One region of the Shewanella sp. ECSMB14102 genome, then DNA from elsewhere that is predicted to be linked to it. Evidence: predicted binding sites of a transcription regulator. Region 1 holds the regulator's gene; each other region holds the start of a gene.
The links. The regulator sigma-54, encoded in region 1, starts transcription at its own class of promoters, with help from an activator protein. The targets are predictions, from matches to a motif close to GTTGGCACGNNNNTNGNNT.
Positions count from the first base shown of each region.

Region 2: a site for sigma-54 is predicted at 1,606-1,624, ahead of fliE (flagellar hook-basal body complex protein FliE). Genes of this name have one in related genera too.
Region 3: a site for sigma-54 is predicted at 1,564-1,582, ahead of glnA (glutamate--ammonia ligase). Genes of this name have one in related genera too.
Region 4: a site for sigma-54 is predicted at 2,762-2,780, ahead of RC73_RS16260 (flagellar hook-length control protein FliK). Genes of this name have one in related genera too.

Region 1 is NZ_JWGX01000009.1:17,140-21,331, reverse strand. It holds gene ptsN (PTS IIA-like nitrogen regulatory protein PtsN) at 1-436, opposite strand, end outside; gene hpf (ribosome hibernation promoting factor) at 439-726, opposite strand; gene RC73_RS04295 (RNA polymerase factor sigma-54) at 758-2,221, opposite strand; gene lptB (LPS export ABC transporter ATP-binding protein) at 2,317-3,045, opposite strand; gene lptA (lipopolysaccharide transport periplasmic protein LptA) at 3,042-3,575, opposite strand; gene lptC (LPS export ABC transporter periplasmic protein LptC) at 3,562-4,122, opposite strand; gene kdsC (3-deoxy-manno-octulosonate-8-phosphatase KdsC) at 4,119-4,192, opposite strand, start outside.
Region 2 is NZ_JWGX01000053.1:4,707-8,898, reverse strand. It holds gene fliF (flagellar basal-body MS-ring/collar protein FliF) at 1-1,178, opposite strand, end outside; gene fliE (flagellar hook-basal body complex protein FliE) at 1,220-1,552, opposite strand; gene RC73_RS16225 (sigma-54-dependent transcriptional regulator) at 1,732-3,063, opposite strand; gene RC73_RS16220 (sensor histidine kinase) at 3,060-4,124, opposite strand.
Region 3 is NZ_JWGX01000029.1:54,903-59,094, reverse strand. It holds gene glnA (glutamate--ammonia ligase) at 73-1,482, opposite strand; gene typA (translational GTPase TypA) at 1,940-3,751, shown strand; gene RC73_RS11085 (helix-turn-helix domain-containing protein) at 3,835-4,192, opposite strand, start outside.
Region 4 is NZ_JWGX01000053.1:11,985-16,176, reverse strand. It holds gene fliM (flagellar motor switch protein FliM) at 1-538, opposite strand, end outside; gene fliL (flagellar basal body-associated protein FliL) at 565-1,089, opposite strand; gene RC73_RS16260 (flagellar hook-length control protein FliK) at 1,156-2,688, opposite strand; gene fliJ (flagellar export protein FliJ) at 2,837-3,286, opposite strand; gene fliI (flagellar protein export ATPase FliI) at 3,411-4,192, opposite strand, start outside.

The DNA.
Region 1 (4,192 bases):
TGATCACCTGATAGAGTTCTGTTTCATCGCGGGATTTACGCAACTGCTTGAGTATTGCTTTGTCGCTGAGCTTTTCAGCCATGGCAGACAGGGTACTCAGATGTTGTTGGCATTGATCTGCGGGAACCAGAAGGGCGAACAGTATGTCCACCGGTTGGTTGTCTATGGCATCGAAGGCGATAGGCTCTTCGCATTTGACCAGCACGGCAATCGGCTCTGTGATATCAGGCAGCCGGCCATGCGGAATCGCAATACCATTACCTATACCTGTGCTCCCCATCTTTTCGCGGGCCAAAAGGCTTTCAAAAATCGCTTGAGAGGAAAGGGTGGGGTACTGGGCGCTGGCGAGATCGCTAATTAGCTCCAGTACCTTTTTCTTACTGCCCGGAGTGGCACAGGTAGTGCACTCCGGCCGCAGGATGGTACTCAGTTCCATCGTTAGTGTTTTGTCAGCTTTTCTTTGTGTTTAATGACCTGACGATCCAATTTATCAATCAGAACGTCGATGGCGGCATACATGTCGGCATGTTCAGAAGTTGCATAGACTTCGCCGCCTGTGAGGTTGATCTTGGCTTCGGCAATCTGTTGCAGTTTTTGTACATTGAGCACAACGTGCACATTATTGATCTGTTCGAAATGGCGTTCAAGTTTCGAAAACTTACTTTCCACATAGTCACGCAGTGAGTCGGTGATCTCGATATGATGTCCTGTCAGGTTGATTTGCATAGAAAGATTCCTCCAATTTCCAACTGTGGATTTATAAACTCTTACGCTGGTTCGACGGTGGTATCATCATAGCCTCGCGATACTTGGCTATGGTGCGTCTTGCAACGTTGATTCCCTGTTCTGCCAGAAGTTGTGCCATCTTGCTGTCGCTCAAAGGTTTCTTCTGGTTTTCCGCTGCCACGAGCTTCTTGATAAAAGCCCTGATCGCCGTGGAAGAGCATTCTCCGCCATCTTCGGTACCGACATGGCTGGAGAAGAAGTACTTCAATTCAAATATTCCCCTTGGGGTATGCATATACTTTTGAGTGGTGACCCTGGAGATGGTCGATTCATGCATCTCGACCGCCTCGGCAATATCGTTGAGTACCATGGGTTTCATGGCCTCTTCACCATATTCAAAAAATCCCTGCTGGAACTGCACTATGCAGTTGGCCACCTTGAGCAGGGTGTCGTTGCGGCTCTCCAGGCTCTTGATAAACCATTTGGCTTCCTGAAGATGACCACGAATAAACTGGCTGTCTGATTGGCTGCGGGCGCTACGGGCCATGGCAGCATACTGTTGGTTGATCCCGAGTTTGGGCATACAGTCCGGATTGAGCTCCACCACCCAGCGCCCGTTCTTCTTCCAGACGCTGACATCCGGGATCACATATTCCTCGTCCATCGGCTGCACCAGCAAACCGGGGCGGGGATTGAGGCTCTGAATAAGGTTGATGGCGTCACGCAGTTGATCTTCCTTGAGCTTGGTCTTACGCATTAGGGTGCGAAAGTCGCGGGTAGCGATGAGATCCAGATGTTCGTCAATCAACAAGCGGGCGTCGGCCAGATGCGGGGTGTCGGCGTTAAACTGTTGCAATTGGATCAGCAGGCATTCGCGCAGATCTCTGGAGGCGATGCCGATGGGATCGAAGTGCTGGATCCGCTTGAGTACCGCCTCGACTTCATCGAGCTCAATCTCAGGGTTGCCCATGGCTTCGAGGATCTCCTCAGTGCTCTGGGTTAGATAGCCCTGCTCGTCGATGGCATCTATGATGGCGGTGGCAATGGCGTCGTCGGTATCGGAAAACGGGGTCAGGTTCTTTTGCCATTCTAGGTGTTCATAGAGACCTTCGCTGGTTTCACCCTGGAAGGGCATGTCATCTTCACGGCCCATAGCCGGCCCTGAGGCGCTGGCGGCGGTAAAGACTTCATCCCAGGTGGTATCCATAGGCAATTCATCCGGCATAGACTCATTGTTCAATGCCTCTGAGGTTTCTACCGTGGAACCATCTTCCTGCTTGACGCTCAATTCGCCGGCGTCGTTTTCCTTGTGGTTGTCGTCGATAGCGTCATCCTGGTTGTCCTCGGCCATCTCCAACAGAGGGTTGGCTTCCAAGGCTTCCTGGATTTCCTGCTGCAGCTCAAGGGACGACAGTTGCAGCAGGCGAATTGCCTGCTGCAACTGAGGTGTCATGGTCAACTGTTGACCCAATTTGAGCTGGAGTGACGCTTTCATTATACCGCTAATCCCTACTCGTTATTTTTCAAGGAAAAAATTCAATAATAACAAACTATAATACCCGGAATTGCCGCCGGATGACATGATCCTAACTATAGCCTGAATTGTTCGCCTAAGTACACAGCACGCACTTGCTGGTTGTCCAAGATTTCAGCGGGTGTGCCCTCGGCAATCAACTGCCCATGGCTGACAATGTAGGCTCGCTCACAAACGTCGAGCGTTTCGCGAACATTGTGGTCTGTGATCAGCACCCCCAAACCGCGGGACTTAAGCTGTTCGATGATTTTCTTGATATCGATAACTGAGATGGGATCCACACCGGCGAACGGCTCATCCAGCAGAATGAACTGTGGATTGGCGGCCAATGCCCGGGCGATTTCCACCCGGCGGCGTTCACCGCCGGAGAGGGACATCCCCAGGCTGTCACGTATGTGGGTAATGTGGAATTCTTCCAGCAACTGTTCGAGTTGTTCCTCGCGCTCGTCGCTGTTGAGCTCTTTGCGGGTTTGCAGTACGGCCATGATGTTGTCATGTACCGACAGCTTGCGGAAAATACTGGCTTCCTGTGGCAGATAGCCTATGCCTTTACGGGCACGCAGGTGCATGGGATCCAAGGTCAGCTCGTCGTCGTCAATGAAAATACGGCCCTTGTCACTCTGCACCAGGCCAACCACCATATAGAAGGTAGTCGTCTTGCCCGCCCCGTTGGGGCCCAGCAGCCCCACGATCTGGCCGGTATTGACCGATAGGCTGACATCTTTGACTACGTTGCGCTTCTTGTAACTCTTTGCCAGGTTTTGTGCCGTCAGGGTGCTGGTCATTGCGGCTCCTGCTGCTGTTCTTTCTTATTGAGATCCTGATAGTTTTCCGGCTGGATAACAGTGGTTACCCTATCTTGGCCTTTGCCGCTGCTTTCCGCTTCCAGCTGCTGCTTGTTGATGTCGTAGACTATCTTCTCGGCGGTTACTTCGCTGCCGTCCTGTTCCACTTTGGCTTGACCTATCAAGGTCATGATGCGGCTGTCTATGTTGTAGTGGATCTCTTTGGCCTTGGCACTGGCCTGACGGCCATCTTCCAGCTTCTGGGTATAGGTGGCAGGTGAGCCCTTGGCCACCAGGATCCGCTCGCCACTCTTGTCCTCAGTGTAAGCCGTGAGTTCATCGGCCAGCAGCTTCAAACTGCCCTGGGTGACTGTGACAGGCCCGCCGTATACCACGCGCTTGTTTTTGATATCGGCAAACTGATTGGCGGCGCTGATCTCGACTTTTTGCAGCAGATCTTCTTCAATGGCCACCGCCGACAGGCTTGTGATGCACAAGAGGGCACCGATAAAAAGCTTACTTGGTTTCATAGGTTCCTTTCACCTGACTGGTCAGCTTTACTTGCTGAGCGTTGAGATCGGCATACAGGCCGGATCCCTTGATATTAAAGTCTCTGCCTTCGATCAGGATCTCGCGATCTGAGGTCATGATCATGGTGTCCAGATCCAGCTCCACATAACTGGTTTTCAGGCTCTGGATCGGTTCATTGGGGCTAATGGCGTCGATGATAACATTATTTTCAAGTACCACTCGGTTACTCTTGCGATTGAGCCTGCCCTCGTTGGCAGACAGGCGCCACTGCGCTTCGCCCTTGTCCGGATAGACCAGATAAACCGGTTGGTTGAAGAAGGTCTTCTCATTGGCTTCATAGTGTTCCATGTGTGCCGCCGCGACCCTGCTGGCGACATTGCCCTGCTCGTCAAAGTTGACTGAGCGCAGGTCATCGGCGACAAAGTCCGGCCGCACCACATCCACCGGCGCCTCGCTCTGTTGGGCGTTGCGCTTGTTCTGCACCTGCCAGTAAAGGATTAGTGCAGTGGAGAAAAACAAAATAATGGCCAGAGTGACCCTATTCATATACTCATTCCGTGGGCATTTTCAAATTTGTCCTGACTGAGCAGGATAAGATCCGCCAGCTCCCGCAGCG
Region 2 (4,192 bases), on a different contig from region 1:
CCGGCAGCCCCAGCCTTGTAGTCGACCGCCACTGAGACACTGACCCGGCGTACCACACCTATCTGCTGCCGGGTATGGCTGATGGTGGTATCCAGCTCAAAATTACGGGTCGCTTCCCTATGGCTGTTGCCTGAAGTAGCACTGCTGCTTTGCGTCGCATCGGCAGCGTTTTCAGGAATATTGGACTCCATCGGCGGCTGATTGGAAAGGGCTCCGGGGATACCGCCACTGCTGCCACCGACACTGTTGTTTTCAACTGTCATTTCACTGCGAAGTGATGGCAGATCCGGGTTGAAACGCTTGGCAGTTTGCTCGACGGCGGTGAAGTCCATGCTGACATCCACCTGAGAGGTGAAGTTTTCCGGGCCGAGAATGGGCATCAGAATCGAGTCAATTTTGTTGCGGTATTCGTTTTCTTTTTGTTGTACCAGTTCCAGCTCGCGCCTGGCGCGGGCAGATACCCCGTCCTGACTGCCTGAATTCAGCAAACGGCCGTTGGAGTCTGTCACTGTCACCCGACTGGGATCCATGTCATGAACCGCTGAGGCGACGATATCCACTATCGCATCAACCTCCTCCTGGCCCAAACCGCCCCTGCGGGTATTGACCACCACAGTGGCACTTGGCTTGGCACGGTTGCGGGCGAACACATTTTCCTTTGGCAGCGCCAGGATCACCTTGGCGCGGCTGACACTATTGAGCTCTTCAATCGCCCGCGCCAGGTTCATCTCCTGACTCTGCTTCAGCCGTGCCTGCTCCATCCGCTGGCTGACACCAAAGCCGGAGTCCTGACTCAGATAATCCTTGGCATCGGCGCTGGAATCTATACCGGCGCGGCTCAGCATCATCTTCACGTCCTGATATTTATCTTCAGGAACAGTTATCACATCGACTTCAATCTTGTACGGCACCCGGTTCTTATCCAGTACATCGAGTACTTGTACCATCTCCTGAGTGTCCATCTTGCCCAGTGGCCGATATTCAGGCTCCTGAGCCCAGATCATCACAAATACCGCCAGCGCCAGACAGATAGCCAATGCCAGGATCATGGTGATCTGCCGCAACATATCGACTCCCCCGAGGGAACCCAATACACCCGACTTGTTTTCCTGTTGGACCCCATCCAGCGTAGTTCCAGCGGCGGAAACATTGGATCCTGCTACTAATTCTGTGCTCACTGTGCGTTCCTGTTATCCGGGATCTGTGATGCAAGCAGGCCTTAAACAGGCATGCTCATAATCTCTTTGTAAGCTTCGACCAGCTTGTTGCGCACCTGCACTGTAGCCTCGAAGGCAACGCTGGCTTTCTCGCGGGCAATGACAGTGTCAGACAGAGAAACAGTGGTGTCGCCCATCTCCAGCCGGGTAGCCAGATTGGATGATGTGCTTTGCAGCTCACTGACATTGCCGACCGCCTGGGCCAGCAATTGGCTAAAGTCGGCCCCTGAGGTATTGCCCACCTGACGTACAGGCGAAGACTGAAATCCCGTTGGGGCAATTTCACCTTTAAGTGATTGCATTTCCTGCAATAAAGAATTGGCACCTATTTGCATCTTCTCACTCCTGTCGTCAGCGAATTGACGAAAAATCTGGGTTACCGGACTCTATGCAATTAGTTTGCCAAAAGTGGAAAAAACAAGATTGAGAGAGCTAAAGGCCCTGAATTCAAGCAGAGCCAGAGGAAAGACAAAAAGGATTGGAAAGCGGCCTGACGGCCACTTTGGGAGATGACTCAGGCGGGCACCTCTATGCCCATCTCACGCATACGCGCCATCTTGTATCTGAGAGTGCGGGCACTGATCCCAAGCTTCTCGGCCACCAGCTTACGGCTGCCCTGACACTGAGCCAGAGTCTCGAGAATAATTACATGCTCCTGAGCCTTGAGTTCATCACCGAGTGCTTCCGGCGTTTCCTGGGCTGTGGTATCTCCCAGCGCAACATCCTGCAGATCGATAATAATATCGCCGGCTTCTATCTGCCCTTGATTCAAGATCAGTGCTCGCTGGATCACGTTATCCAGCTCACGGACATTCCCCGGCCAGCGGTGGGCCAACAAACGCCGCACAGCAGCATCGCTGAGAGTTGGAACCGGGTTAATCGCCGCATTTTCGGCATGGCGTGCCAACAGATGCTTGGCCAGCGGAATGATATCCGCCGGTCGTTGATTCAGTGCCGGCCAGGCAAGCGGGAACACATTGATCCTGTAATAAAGATCTTCGCGAAACTCGCCCTTGGACACCATATCTTTCAGATCCCGGTTGGAAGTTGCCAGCACCCTGACATCGAGCTTAATGGTCTTGCGGCCACCCAGGCGTTCAACCTCACGCTCCTGCAGCACCCGCAGCAGCTTGGCCTGCAAAGACAGCTCCATTTCGGAAATCTCATCGAGCAACAGGGTGCCGCCATGAGCCTGTTCAAACTTGCCGGGGCAAGCCTGATAAGCCCCGGTAAAGGCGCCTTTTTCGTAGCCAAACAAGGTGGCTTCGAGCATATTTTCCGGGATGGCGGCGCAGTTAATCGCCACAAAAGGCCCGTCAGGTCTTTGGCTATGCTGATGAATATAGCGAGCCAGCACCTCTTTGCCCGAACCGCTGGGGCCACTTATCATCACAGAGGCGTCAGAGGCGGCTACCCGCTGCGCCAATGCCAGCAAGGCCAAGCTCTTTTCATCGGCCACTACGGGGCTGCCACTAACCACTTTGGGACGTAAATAACGACTCACCTGATTAAGCAGCACCTGAGGAGCAAACGGCTTGGCGAGATAATCTACCGCCCCCAATTTGATGGCACTAACTGCATTATCGATAGTGGCATAGGCCGTCATCAACAGGACCGGCAACTGCGGATGCTGCTGACGCAGATAATCCAGCAGTCCCATACCGCCGATACCCTCCATCTGTACATCGCTTATCACCATGTCAAAACGATTACCTTTCAAAGCCGTTATCGCTTCTTCGGCACTGGCGACATCGACGCACTCATAGCTGGCCAGCAACAAGGTATCGAGCAACGCTTCCCGAAGCGCGGCGTCATCTTCCACCAACAGAATTTTTGCTTCGCTCATACCGCCCCCCCTTGAGAAGCTGTCGTCAGCGGGAATGTCAGCGTAACGGTACAACCGGCGCCCAACTCACAGCTGAGATCCAATTTGCCGCCGTGGCTGCGCACGACTGACTGCACCACCGCCAGCCCAAGCCCTGTACCCTGACGCTTGGTGGTGAAGAAAGGCTCCAACACCTGTTTTTGCATCTTGCTATCAAGCCCCTTGCCGTTATCTATCACATCAAGGCGCAGTGCCTGGTCACAGCTCAGACGCAGAATGACGTTTGTGGCACCGGCTTCCAGGCTATTGATCACCAGATTATTGATGGCAGAGCTCAATCCATGAAGATTAACCTGCATCTCGCGGTCACCTTCAAGTTGCAGACTCAATTCGGCGTTTTGCTTAGCGGCAATTGGCTCGCAGTTGGCCATCACTTTTTCCAGCACTGTCGAGAAAGGCACTCTGTCGCAGGCTTCCTCTTGCTTACCTTTGGCAATCAACAACATATCATTGACCTGCTGCTCCAACTCGGAAAGTCTGTCGAGCAGTTTGCCCTGAAAACGCTCTTTGGAGCCGGTATCCAGCCTTGGGCTGCCCAAATTGGCGGCATAAAGTAAAGCGGCAGAAAGCGGAGTGCGTATTTGGTGCGCCAAAGTGGCAACCATTTTTCCCAGAGCAGACAGGCGTTCAAGGTGGGAAAGGTTTTGCTGCAATAGCCGGGTTTCGGTGAGATCGGTCAGCATAATCAGCTGCCCCTGCTCCGGTGTCAGCGGCGTAATCGCCAGTTTCACCCGGCGGCCATTGCGCAGGGAAACTTCATGACCATCGTCTTTTTGCGGTGCGAAGGCGCGATTGATAATAGTGAGCCAGCGCTGACCCACCAGAGGAACACCCAACAAAGATTCGGCAACCGGGTTGGCTTCGCTGACCAAGCCGTCACCATTGAGGATAACGACGCCCGAAGGCATGGCCTGCAGAATATGCTCCATACGATTGGACATATTGGCGGCTTCCCTTACCGGGATCCATTCGCGGCCATGATGAGAGATGGTTTCGAGCTGTGCCAGCGGGCTTGCGGACATATTAACCCCGTCAAAAATACGATGCTGACAGGGTTAATGCAGACTTTATGCCAACTTAAAAGTCAAAA
Region 3 (4,192 bases), on a different contig from region 1:
CGCCCCAGGATTGCTCCCGGGGCGCTTTTTTTATTATCCGATGGCTTGACTCATCGGTTGATTGCAGGGCAATTAGAGGCTGTAGTACAGCTCAAATTCGACAGGGTGAGTGGTACGGCTGACACGCTCGGCCTCGGCTTGTTTCAGCTTGAGGTAAGAGTCGATAAAGTCATCGCTGAACACACCGCCGCGGGTCAGGAACTCACGGTCTGCATCCAGAGCCGCCAGGGCGACTTCCAGAGATTCGGCCACAGTCGGGATTTCCGCTGCTTCTTCGGCCGGTAGATCGTACAGATCCTTGTCCATGGCATCACCAGGGTGGATCTTGTTCTGGATACCGTCCAGACCGGCCATCAGCAGTGCTGCAAAGGCCAGGTAAGGGTTGGCCATAGGATCCGGGAAGCGGGTCTCGATACGGCGAGCCTTAGGGCTAGGTACCACAGGGATACGGATAGAAGCGGAGCGGTTGCGGGCAGAATATGCCAGCATCACAGGGGCTTCAAAGTGTGGCACCAAACGCTTGTAGGAGTTGGTGCTTGGGTTGGTGAAGGCGTTCAGGGCACGGGCGTGCTTGATGATACCGCCGATATAGTACAGGGCAGTTTCAGACAGGCCACCGTACTTGTCACCGGCAAACAGGTTAGTACCGTCTTTAGAGAGTGACTGGTGAACGTGCATGCCGCTGCCGTTGTCGCCGACAATCGGCTTGGGCATAAAGGTCGCAGTCTTGCCGTAGGCGTGAGCCATATTGTGGATCACATACTTAAGCTCTTGAATTTCATCGGCTTTCTTTGTAAGTGTGTTGAAGCGCGTGGCGATCTCATTCTGACCCGCGGTAGCCACTTCATGGTGGTGAGCTTCCACAATTTGACCCATCTCTTCCAGCACCAGACACATGGCGCTACGCAGATCCTGTGAAGAGTCTACTGGTGCTACCGGGAAGTAACCGCCCTTAACGAATGGACGGTGGCCTGTGTTGCCGTCTTCATAGCTGGTGCCTGAGTTCCATGCCGCTTCTTTGGCATCTATCTTGACGAAGGTGCCGCTCATGTCGGTACCGAAACGTACGTCATCGAACAGGAAAAATTCTGGCTCAGGGCCGATCAGCACAGTGTCGGCGATGCCGGTAGAACGCAAGTATTCTTCGGCTTTCTTGGCGATGGAGCGAGGGTCACGCTCATACCCCTGCATAGTGCCGGGTTCGAGAATATCGCAGCGGATCAGTGCTGTGGTTTCTTCGGTAAATGGGTCCAGTACAAAGCTGTCTGGATCTGGCATCAGTACCATGTCAGATTCGTTGATCCCTTTCCAACCACCGATGGATGAACCATCAAACATCTTGCCCTCTTCAAAGAAATCAGCATCTACCTGATGAGTCGGGATAGATACATGCTGTTCCTTACCTTTGGTATCGGTAAAGCGTAAATCAACAAACTTAACTTCCAACTCTTGCAGCTGTTGTAAAACTGATTCGACTGACATTATCAAGCCTCCGGTAGGGTAAAGGGGGTGCCCTTTGTCAACTCTTAGTATTTAGCGTCTGGCGCCTTGTTGGTTTCTATTAAGCCAAACTCATGCCAAGATGCTAAGATATTGAAAATAAAGGGAGTGGTAAAATCGAGGGCTGGCGAGACAAGCGGGTTTGCACTATAATGGTGCGTACTGTGTTCCAAAAAGGTGCGCTCACCATAATGGTGCGTGCGCTTATTCAGTAGGATATTCATAGGTGTTTAAAAAATAATCCTGTGCGATAGCCCCTCGCTAGAGTAGAATGGCACGCTTTTTAAAGCAACCATCCGGGGAAATAGTGTTCCCCAGCATGATGCTAGCCCAGGTTTTATAAGGCCTGGAAGGCAATCGCTAAGCAGTCATAAAGCGGTTGTACCATTCAATTTATATTGCTGCATCCCACAGAACAGAGATCGTAAGAGGCAAAACTGTGTTAGAGAATTTACGTAACATCGCCATCATAGCGCACGTTGACCATGGTAAGACTACCCTGGTAGACAAGCTGTTGGCACAGTCAGGAACCCTGGCAACCCGCGGAGAAGCCACCGAGCGGGTGATGGACTCCAACGATCTGGAGAAAGAACGTGGGATCACTATTCTGGCGAAGAACACCGCCATTAAGTGGAACGACTACCGCATTAATATAGTAGACACCCCTGGACACGCCGACTTCGGTGGTGAAGTAGAGCGGGTTCTGTCTATGGTTGACTCTGTACTGCTGCTGGTTGATGCGCAGGACGGTCCAATGCCACAGACACGCTTCGTGACCAAGAAAGCATTTGCCCAAGGCCTTAAGCCTATTGTGGTTATCAACAAGATTGACCGTCCGGGTGCCCGCCCTGATTGGGTTATCGATCAGGTATTTGACCTGTTCGACAACCTGGGTGCTACCGACGAACAGTTGGACTTCCCTATTGTGTATGCTTCTGCTCTGAACGGTTTTGCCAGCTTGGATCCCGATGAAGCCAGTGAAGATATGACACCGCTGTTCCAGACTATCGTTGAAAAAGTATCTCCTCCGGATGCCGATGCCGATGGTCCATTCCAGATGCAGATCTCTCAGCTGGACTACAACAGCTATGTAGGGGTTATCGGTGTGGGTCGTATCAAGCGCGGTAGCGTCAAGACCAACCAGCAGGTCACTATTGTTGGTGCCGACGGTAAAACCCGTAACGGCAAAGTCGGCCAGGTTCTGGGCTATATGGGCCTGGATCGCCACGAAGTGGACAGCGCCAATGCCGGTGATATCGTTGCCATCACAGGCCTGGGCGAGCTGAAGATTTCCGACACCATCTGTGCCGTCGGTCATGCCGAAGCATTGCCACCTCTGTCTGTTGATGAACCAACCATGACTATGACCTTCCAGGTCAACACCTCTCCTTTCGCAGGTAAAGAAGGTAAGTACGTGACTTCACGTAACATCCTTGAGCGTCTGCAACAGGAGCTGGTACACAACGTGGCCCTGCGTGTTGAAGAAACCGAGAGTCCGGATCGTTTCCGCGTATCCGGCCGTGGTGAACTGCACCTGTCTATCCTGATCGAAAACATGCGTCGTGAAGGTTATGAGCTGGCGGTTTCCCGTCCTGAAGTGATCATCAAAGAGATCGACGGCGAGAAGTGCGAACCATACGAGCAACTGACCGTGGATGTGGAAGAAGAGCATCAGGGTGGCGTTATCGAGAAGCTGGGTACCCGTAAGGCCGACATGCGCGACATGCAGCCAGATGGCAAGGGTCGCGTACGTATCGATTTCATGATCCCAAGCCGCGGCTTGATCGGTTTCCAGACTGAGTTTATGACGGCCACTTCGGGTACAGGTCTGCTGTATCATACCTTCGACCATTACGGTCCATACAAGGGTGGCGATATCGGCCAGCGTACCAACGGAGTATTGATCTCCAATGCGACCGGTAAGGCACTGACCTTTGCTCTGTTTGGTCTGCAGGATCGCGGTCGTCTGATGATTGGTCATGCCGCCGAGGTTTATGAAGGCCAGGTGATAGGTATTCACAGCCGCTCCAACGACCTGACAGTAAACTGCCTCAAGGGCAAGCAGTTGACCAACATGCGTGCTTCAGGTACTGACGAAGCTCAGGTACTGACTCCGCATATCCAGATGTCTCTGGAGCAAGCGCTGGAATTCATCGATGATGATGAACTGGTGGAAGTAACGCCTAAGAGCATTCGGATCCGTAAGCGTCATCTGACTGAAAACGACCGTAAGCGCGCCAGCCGCGGTTGATTGTGGTTGCGTTCGAGGTGATAGCCTCACAGTGAATAAAAAGCCCCGCTAAGCTAGCTTAGCGGGGCTTTTGTTTCTCAAGATTAATCCTCTATTTGTCCCCTGCGATATTGCTGCTGCCATTGCTTGGGGGACAATCCCGTCCAAGTTTTAAAATGACGACTAAAAACAGCGATCTCGGCATAACCTAATTGCAGTGCCAGTTCGGTAATGGTTTGGGTGCCATAACTGAGTTGCTGTTTAGCGATATTTTGTCTGACTTCTTGCAGCAATTGACGATAGCTAAGCCCAGTCTCTTTGAGTCTTGCCTGTAACGTGCGCTCGTGTACCCCCAGCGCAGTTGATACCCTTTCAATACAACACTCTCCGGTTGGAAGTAATCGGTGAATTAAGTCTCTTGCCTGATCGGCCAGATTATCGGGATAGCGGCTCTGTAAATAT
Region 4 (4,192 bases), on a different contig from region 1:
CTGAGTCCAGATAGTCGAATTCGACATCCATCACAGGCGCCCAGGCATCTTTGTAATCTTCAAAAATAATCTTCAACAGCAGTTGCACTATGCGCCGCTCTGTCGGGGTGAACTCCCGTCCCTCAATCTTGGCGTGGAAACGGCCATCACCACCGAAGAAGTTGTCCACCAGAATGAACACCAATCTGGCTTCCATGGTGATCAGTGCCGTGCCCTTGAGCGGACTAAAGCGCACCATATTCAAGCTGGTTGGCACAAACAGAGTGTGCACATATTCACCAAACTTGAGCATCTGTACGCCGTTAATGGAGACTTCGGCGGCCCGGCGCATCATGTTGAACATGCTGATCCGCAGGTGACGGGCAAAGCGCTCGTTGACAATTTCCAGAGTCGGCATCCGGCCACGGACGATACGATCCTGTGAAGAAAAGTCATAGGACTGAGCTTCAAGAGTCGACTCCTGCGAATCATCTTCTTCGACGTCGTCCACGCCATGCAGCAGCGCATCAATTTCGTCTTGGCTTAATAAATCACTCACGATATTGCCTTCGCCTCTTGTCCCTGTTACTGCATCACAAAGCCGGTAAACAGCACTTTCTCAACCACTTTTCGGCCTGTTACCGGTTGCAGCGTGTTTTGCACATTGAGCAGCGCCAACTGCCTGAGCTCATCCTTACCCGCCTGGCTGCTGAGCTTTTCGACATCGGCACCGCTGAAGGTAGTCAGCAGTGCATCTTCAATCAATGGAACATGCTTCCTGATAGTGACATCGTCATCACTGCCCCGCACCATAAGCTGCACCTTAATCTCCACCAGCCTGGAACGGTTGGCCCCCGGCAGGTTGAACAGAAATGGTCTGGGCATAGCGACATAGAAGGCTTCCCTGCTGTCGTTGACCTGAGTGACTTCGGTACCCTGCTCCCCCTTGGCTGCATCGTTCGCAGAATCATCTGAGCCACCCAGGAAAAACCACAAGCCAGCGCCAATCAGCAGCAACACCACCAGACCTATGCCACCGAAGATAAAGAGTTTCTTTCTACTTTTAGGCGCCTGCGCCTCTTGCAGCTCAAGCTCTTCTTGCTCTGCCATCCTCTTTCCTATCCCTTAATCAACCGCACTGCCCGCGGAAAAATGCCATCCCTATAGGTTACCTGCTCAGGCGTAATAATCTATACCCGAGCCATAACTTGTTGTGTGATTTGTGCTTTGTACCGTTTCTTCGACGGAAATTTCACCGTTGGCGCTCTCCTGGGCAAAACCACCGCCATTGCCACCTTGCTGCTCGCCTTGCTCACGACCACCTTGGGAAATATGGCTATCGGCCAGGTTCATTCCCTGCTCCTGCAACATTTCTCTCAATCTGGGCATAGCCTGTTCCAGCATATCCCGGGTTTGCGGTTGGGTGACATGGAACTGCACTTGGGTCTGATCGCCATGCACCTGAACCCTGACCATCATGGCTCCAAGCTCAGGTGGATCGAGACGAATTTCAGCCTGTTGCACACCATTACTGACCATGGTGATCAACTGCTGCCGCATCACGGGGGCAAAGCGTTGCACCATATCGGCGGTTTGCAGTGATTGCTCCATCCCCTGCCTCAACGACAGTTGATATTGGGCCATCTCTCCCCGCTGGGGAGGCTGTAATCCTTGTTGATGCAGCTGTTGCTGGAATGGGCTGATATCTGTCTGGGTTGATGCCGCATCACCCTTTAGCGCCTGATGTATGGCGTCACTCACAGGGCTTCGCACCTCGGCAGCAGTCTGAGTACCTTTCACCTCAGCCTTGACTAAGCTGGCGAGAACATCCTTGGCGACAGCTTTGTCACTCTTGCCGTCAGCGCCAACAGCAGTTGCCGCCGCGGCCACCGCAGCACCCAACTTGCCGGCAGTATCTGTCTTGGCCTTATCGGCAATTACGCTTTGCGCCAAGATCTTGTCACTCTTTTCCTCTGTGGCATTGAGCACAGCTTCACGAACCACAGCTGCCATACCATCCTGAGTCGCCGCCTTACGCGCTGACTTATCAGCATCCGGCCAACCCATTTGTTGCTCGCCTTGCTGAGACTTGGCCTTATCTGCCGTAACCGTCATATCAAGAGCCAGCAAAGGAGCATCTAAGGTTTCATCCTCTGCTTCGCTATCGCCTTTGCTTGCCGCTTTCTGATCAGTATCGGTCAGTTTGGCGCTGTCTTGTTCACTCTCGTCACTTTCGTCAGCGGTAATCAGTTCTGCGCCTTCCGGGCTATCTGTCGCTACTATGCCAAGCTCGACACCACTCTGTTTAAGGTTTTCCAGGAGCTGTATCTGTTCTTCGGGAGACATGGCCTTGATCTCATCTTCCTTGAGCCCGGTAAGTGCGGCAATCTGTGTTAGCAGACTTTGCTCATCGACTTCGGTGGCCATAGCGGTGACCATAGTGCCGTCTTCAGACGGCAAGTTCTTGCCCATGGCTATCTGCCCCAAAATGAGCGAGACATCAACGGCCTGTTCTGCATGGAGGTTTTCACTATCAAGACTGCCGCCGGTAAATGTCGGCTTAACGCTTTGTGAGTCAAATGAAAATTTAGTCTGCGCCTGTTGATAAGCGGCGAAAAAAGCTTCGTTATCAGTAGATTGTAGTGCATCTGTGGCGGAAACTCCCTTGCCGCCCGCATTGCCGATCAGGATATTGGATAACTGCTGCATGCCTTCCTCCAGCACCTAGGCCCTCAATAGATAAAGATAGGCCGAGTCAGAATTAATGTCTCTGTCTCAAATAAAGCAAAATTCACGCCAACAAAAAATATAGAGTGGATTATCAAGGAATTGTCCGGGAATGAAAGTCTGTGGAAGCTCAGTGGTTCAGCTTACGACGAAAAAACTGCTGGGAAGCAAACTCATCGATGAGTTTCTGCTCCTGTTTGGCGGCTTTGGCTTCGGCCTGCAGGGCTTTTTTCTCCAGCAACATCTCCACCGCCTTACGCTTTTGCTGCTTCTCCAGCCAATGTTGCTGCCGATAGCCCCGCTGCTTATCGGCCTCGGCAACCACGGCGAGTTGTTGCCCTATGGCATCATCTACCTGACGCACAAATCGATGAAACTGCTGGTAATAGGAGGCGCCAATGCTCTGCCCCTGCTGGGCATCGAGTTGCTTCATATAGTCAAGACGGTATTCCTGCAGCGCCTGCAACTGAGACTTACGCCTCTGGCATTCCATTTGCGCGGCTTTAAGCTGCAGTGCCGCCTGCTCTTCGGCTTCGACCGCCAGTTTCAACACTGTGTGCAAAGGATCGGGTTTCGCCATCTGTATTACTATTCCTTAAAATTGCCTGCCTTGCGGGCCTTAACCCGACTCTCTCAATCAGGCTCTGGCTACCCTATTCTCAGCACTTTTTTGTCGAGCCCCAAAACCCATGCACAGAGTGATATTACACCTTACATTGGGCTGCCAGCTGCCCCAACATCTGCTGGCAATCACTGAAACTAATAGCATCGCGCATCCCCTGCCGCAAAAAGGCGTTCATGGCGGGTTGCAGGCGTATGGCGTTGTCGATACGCGGATCCGAGCCTTGGGAATAGGCTCCGATGGAGATCAGATCCCGGTTTTGCTGGTAGAGCGAATACACCTGCTTGACGCGCCGCATCGCTTCGAGGTGCGCCTCACTTATCACCATAGGTGCCACCCGGCTGATGGAAGCTTCAATGTCTATCGCCGGATAATGCCCTGAGTCGGCCAAGGCCCGCGACAGCACTATGTGACCGTCCAAAATGGCCCGCGAGGCATCGGCAATGGGATCTTGCTGATCATCCCCTTCGGTAAGCACAGTATAGAAGGCAGTGATCGAGCCCTGCCCTTCACCGCCATTACCGGCGCGCTCCACCAAACGGGGCAACTTGGCAAATACCGAAGGCGGATAGCCTTTGGTTGCCGGCGGCTCACCGACCGCCAGGGCGATTTCCCGCTGCGCCTGAGCATAACGGGTCAGGCTATCCATCAACAGCAGAACATCATAGCCGAGATCGCGAAAATACTCGGCTATCCGAGTCGAGGTTTCGCAGGCGCGAAGGCGCATCAAGGGAGAGGTATCTGCCGGAGCAGCTATGACCACAGAGCGGGCCCGTCCCTCTGCGCCCAGGATCTCTTCGATAAACTCTTTTACTTCCCGGCCACGCTCCCCCACCAGGCCAACCACAATAATGTCGGCCGTGG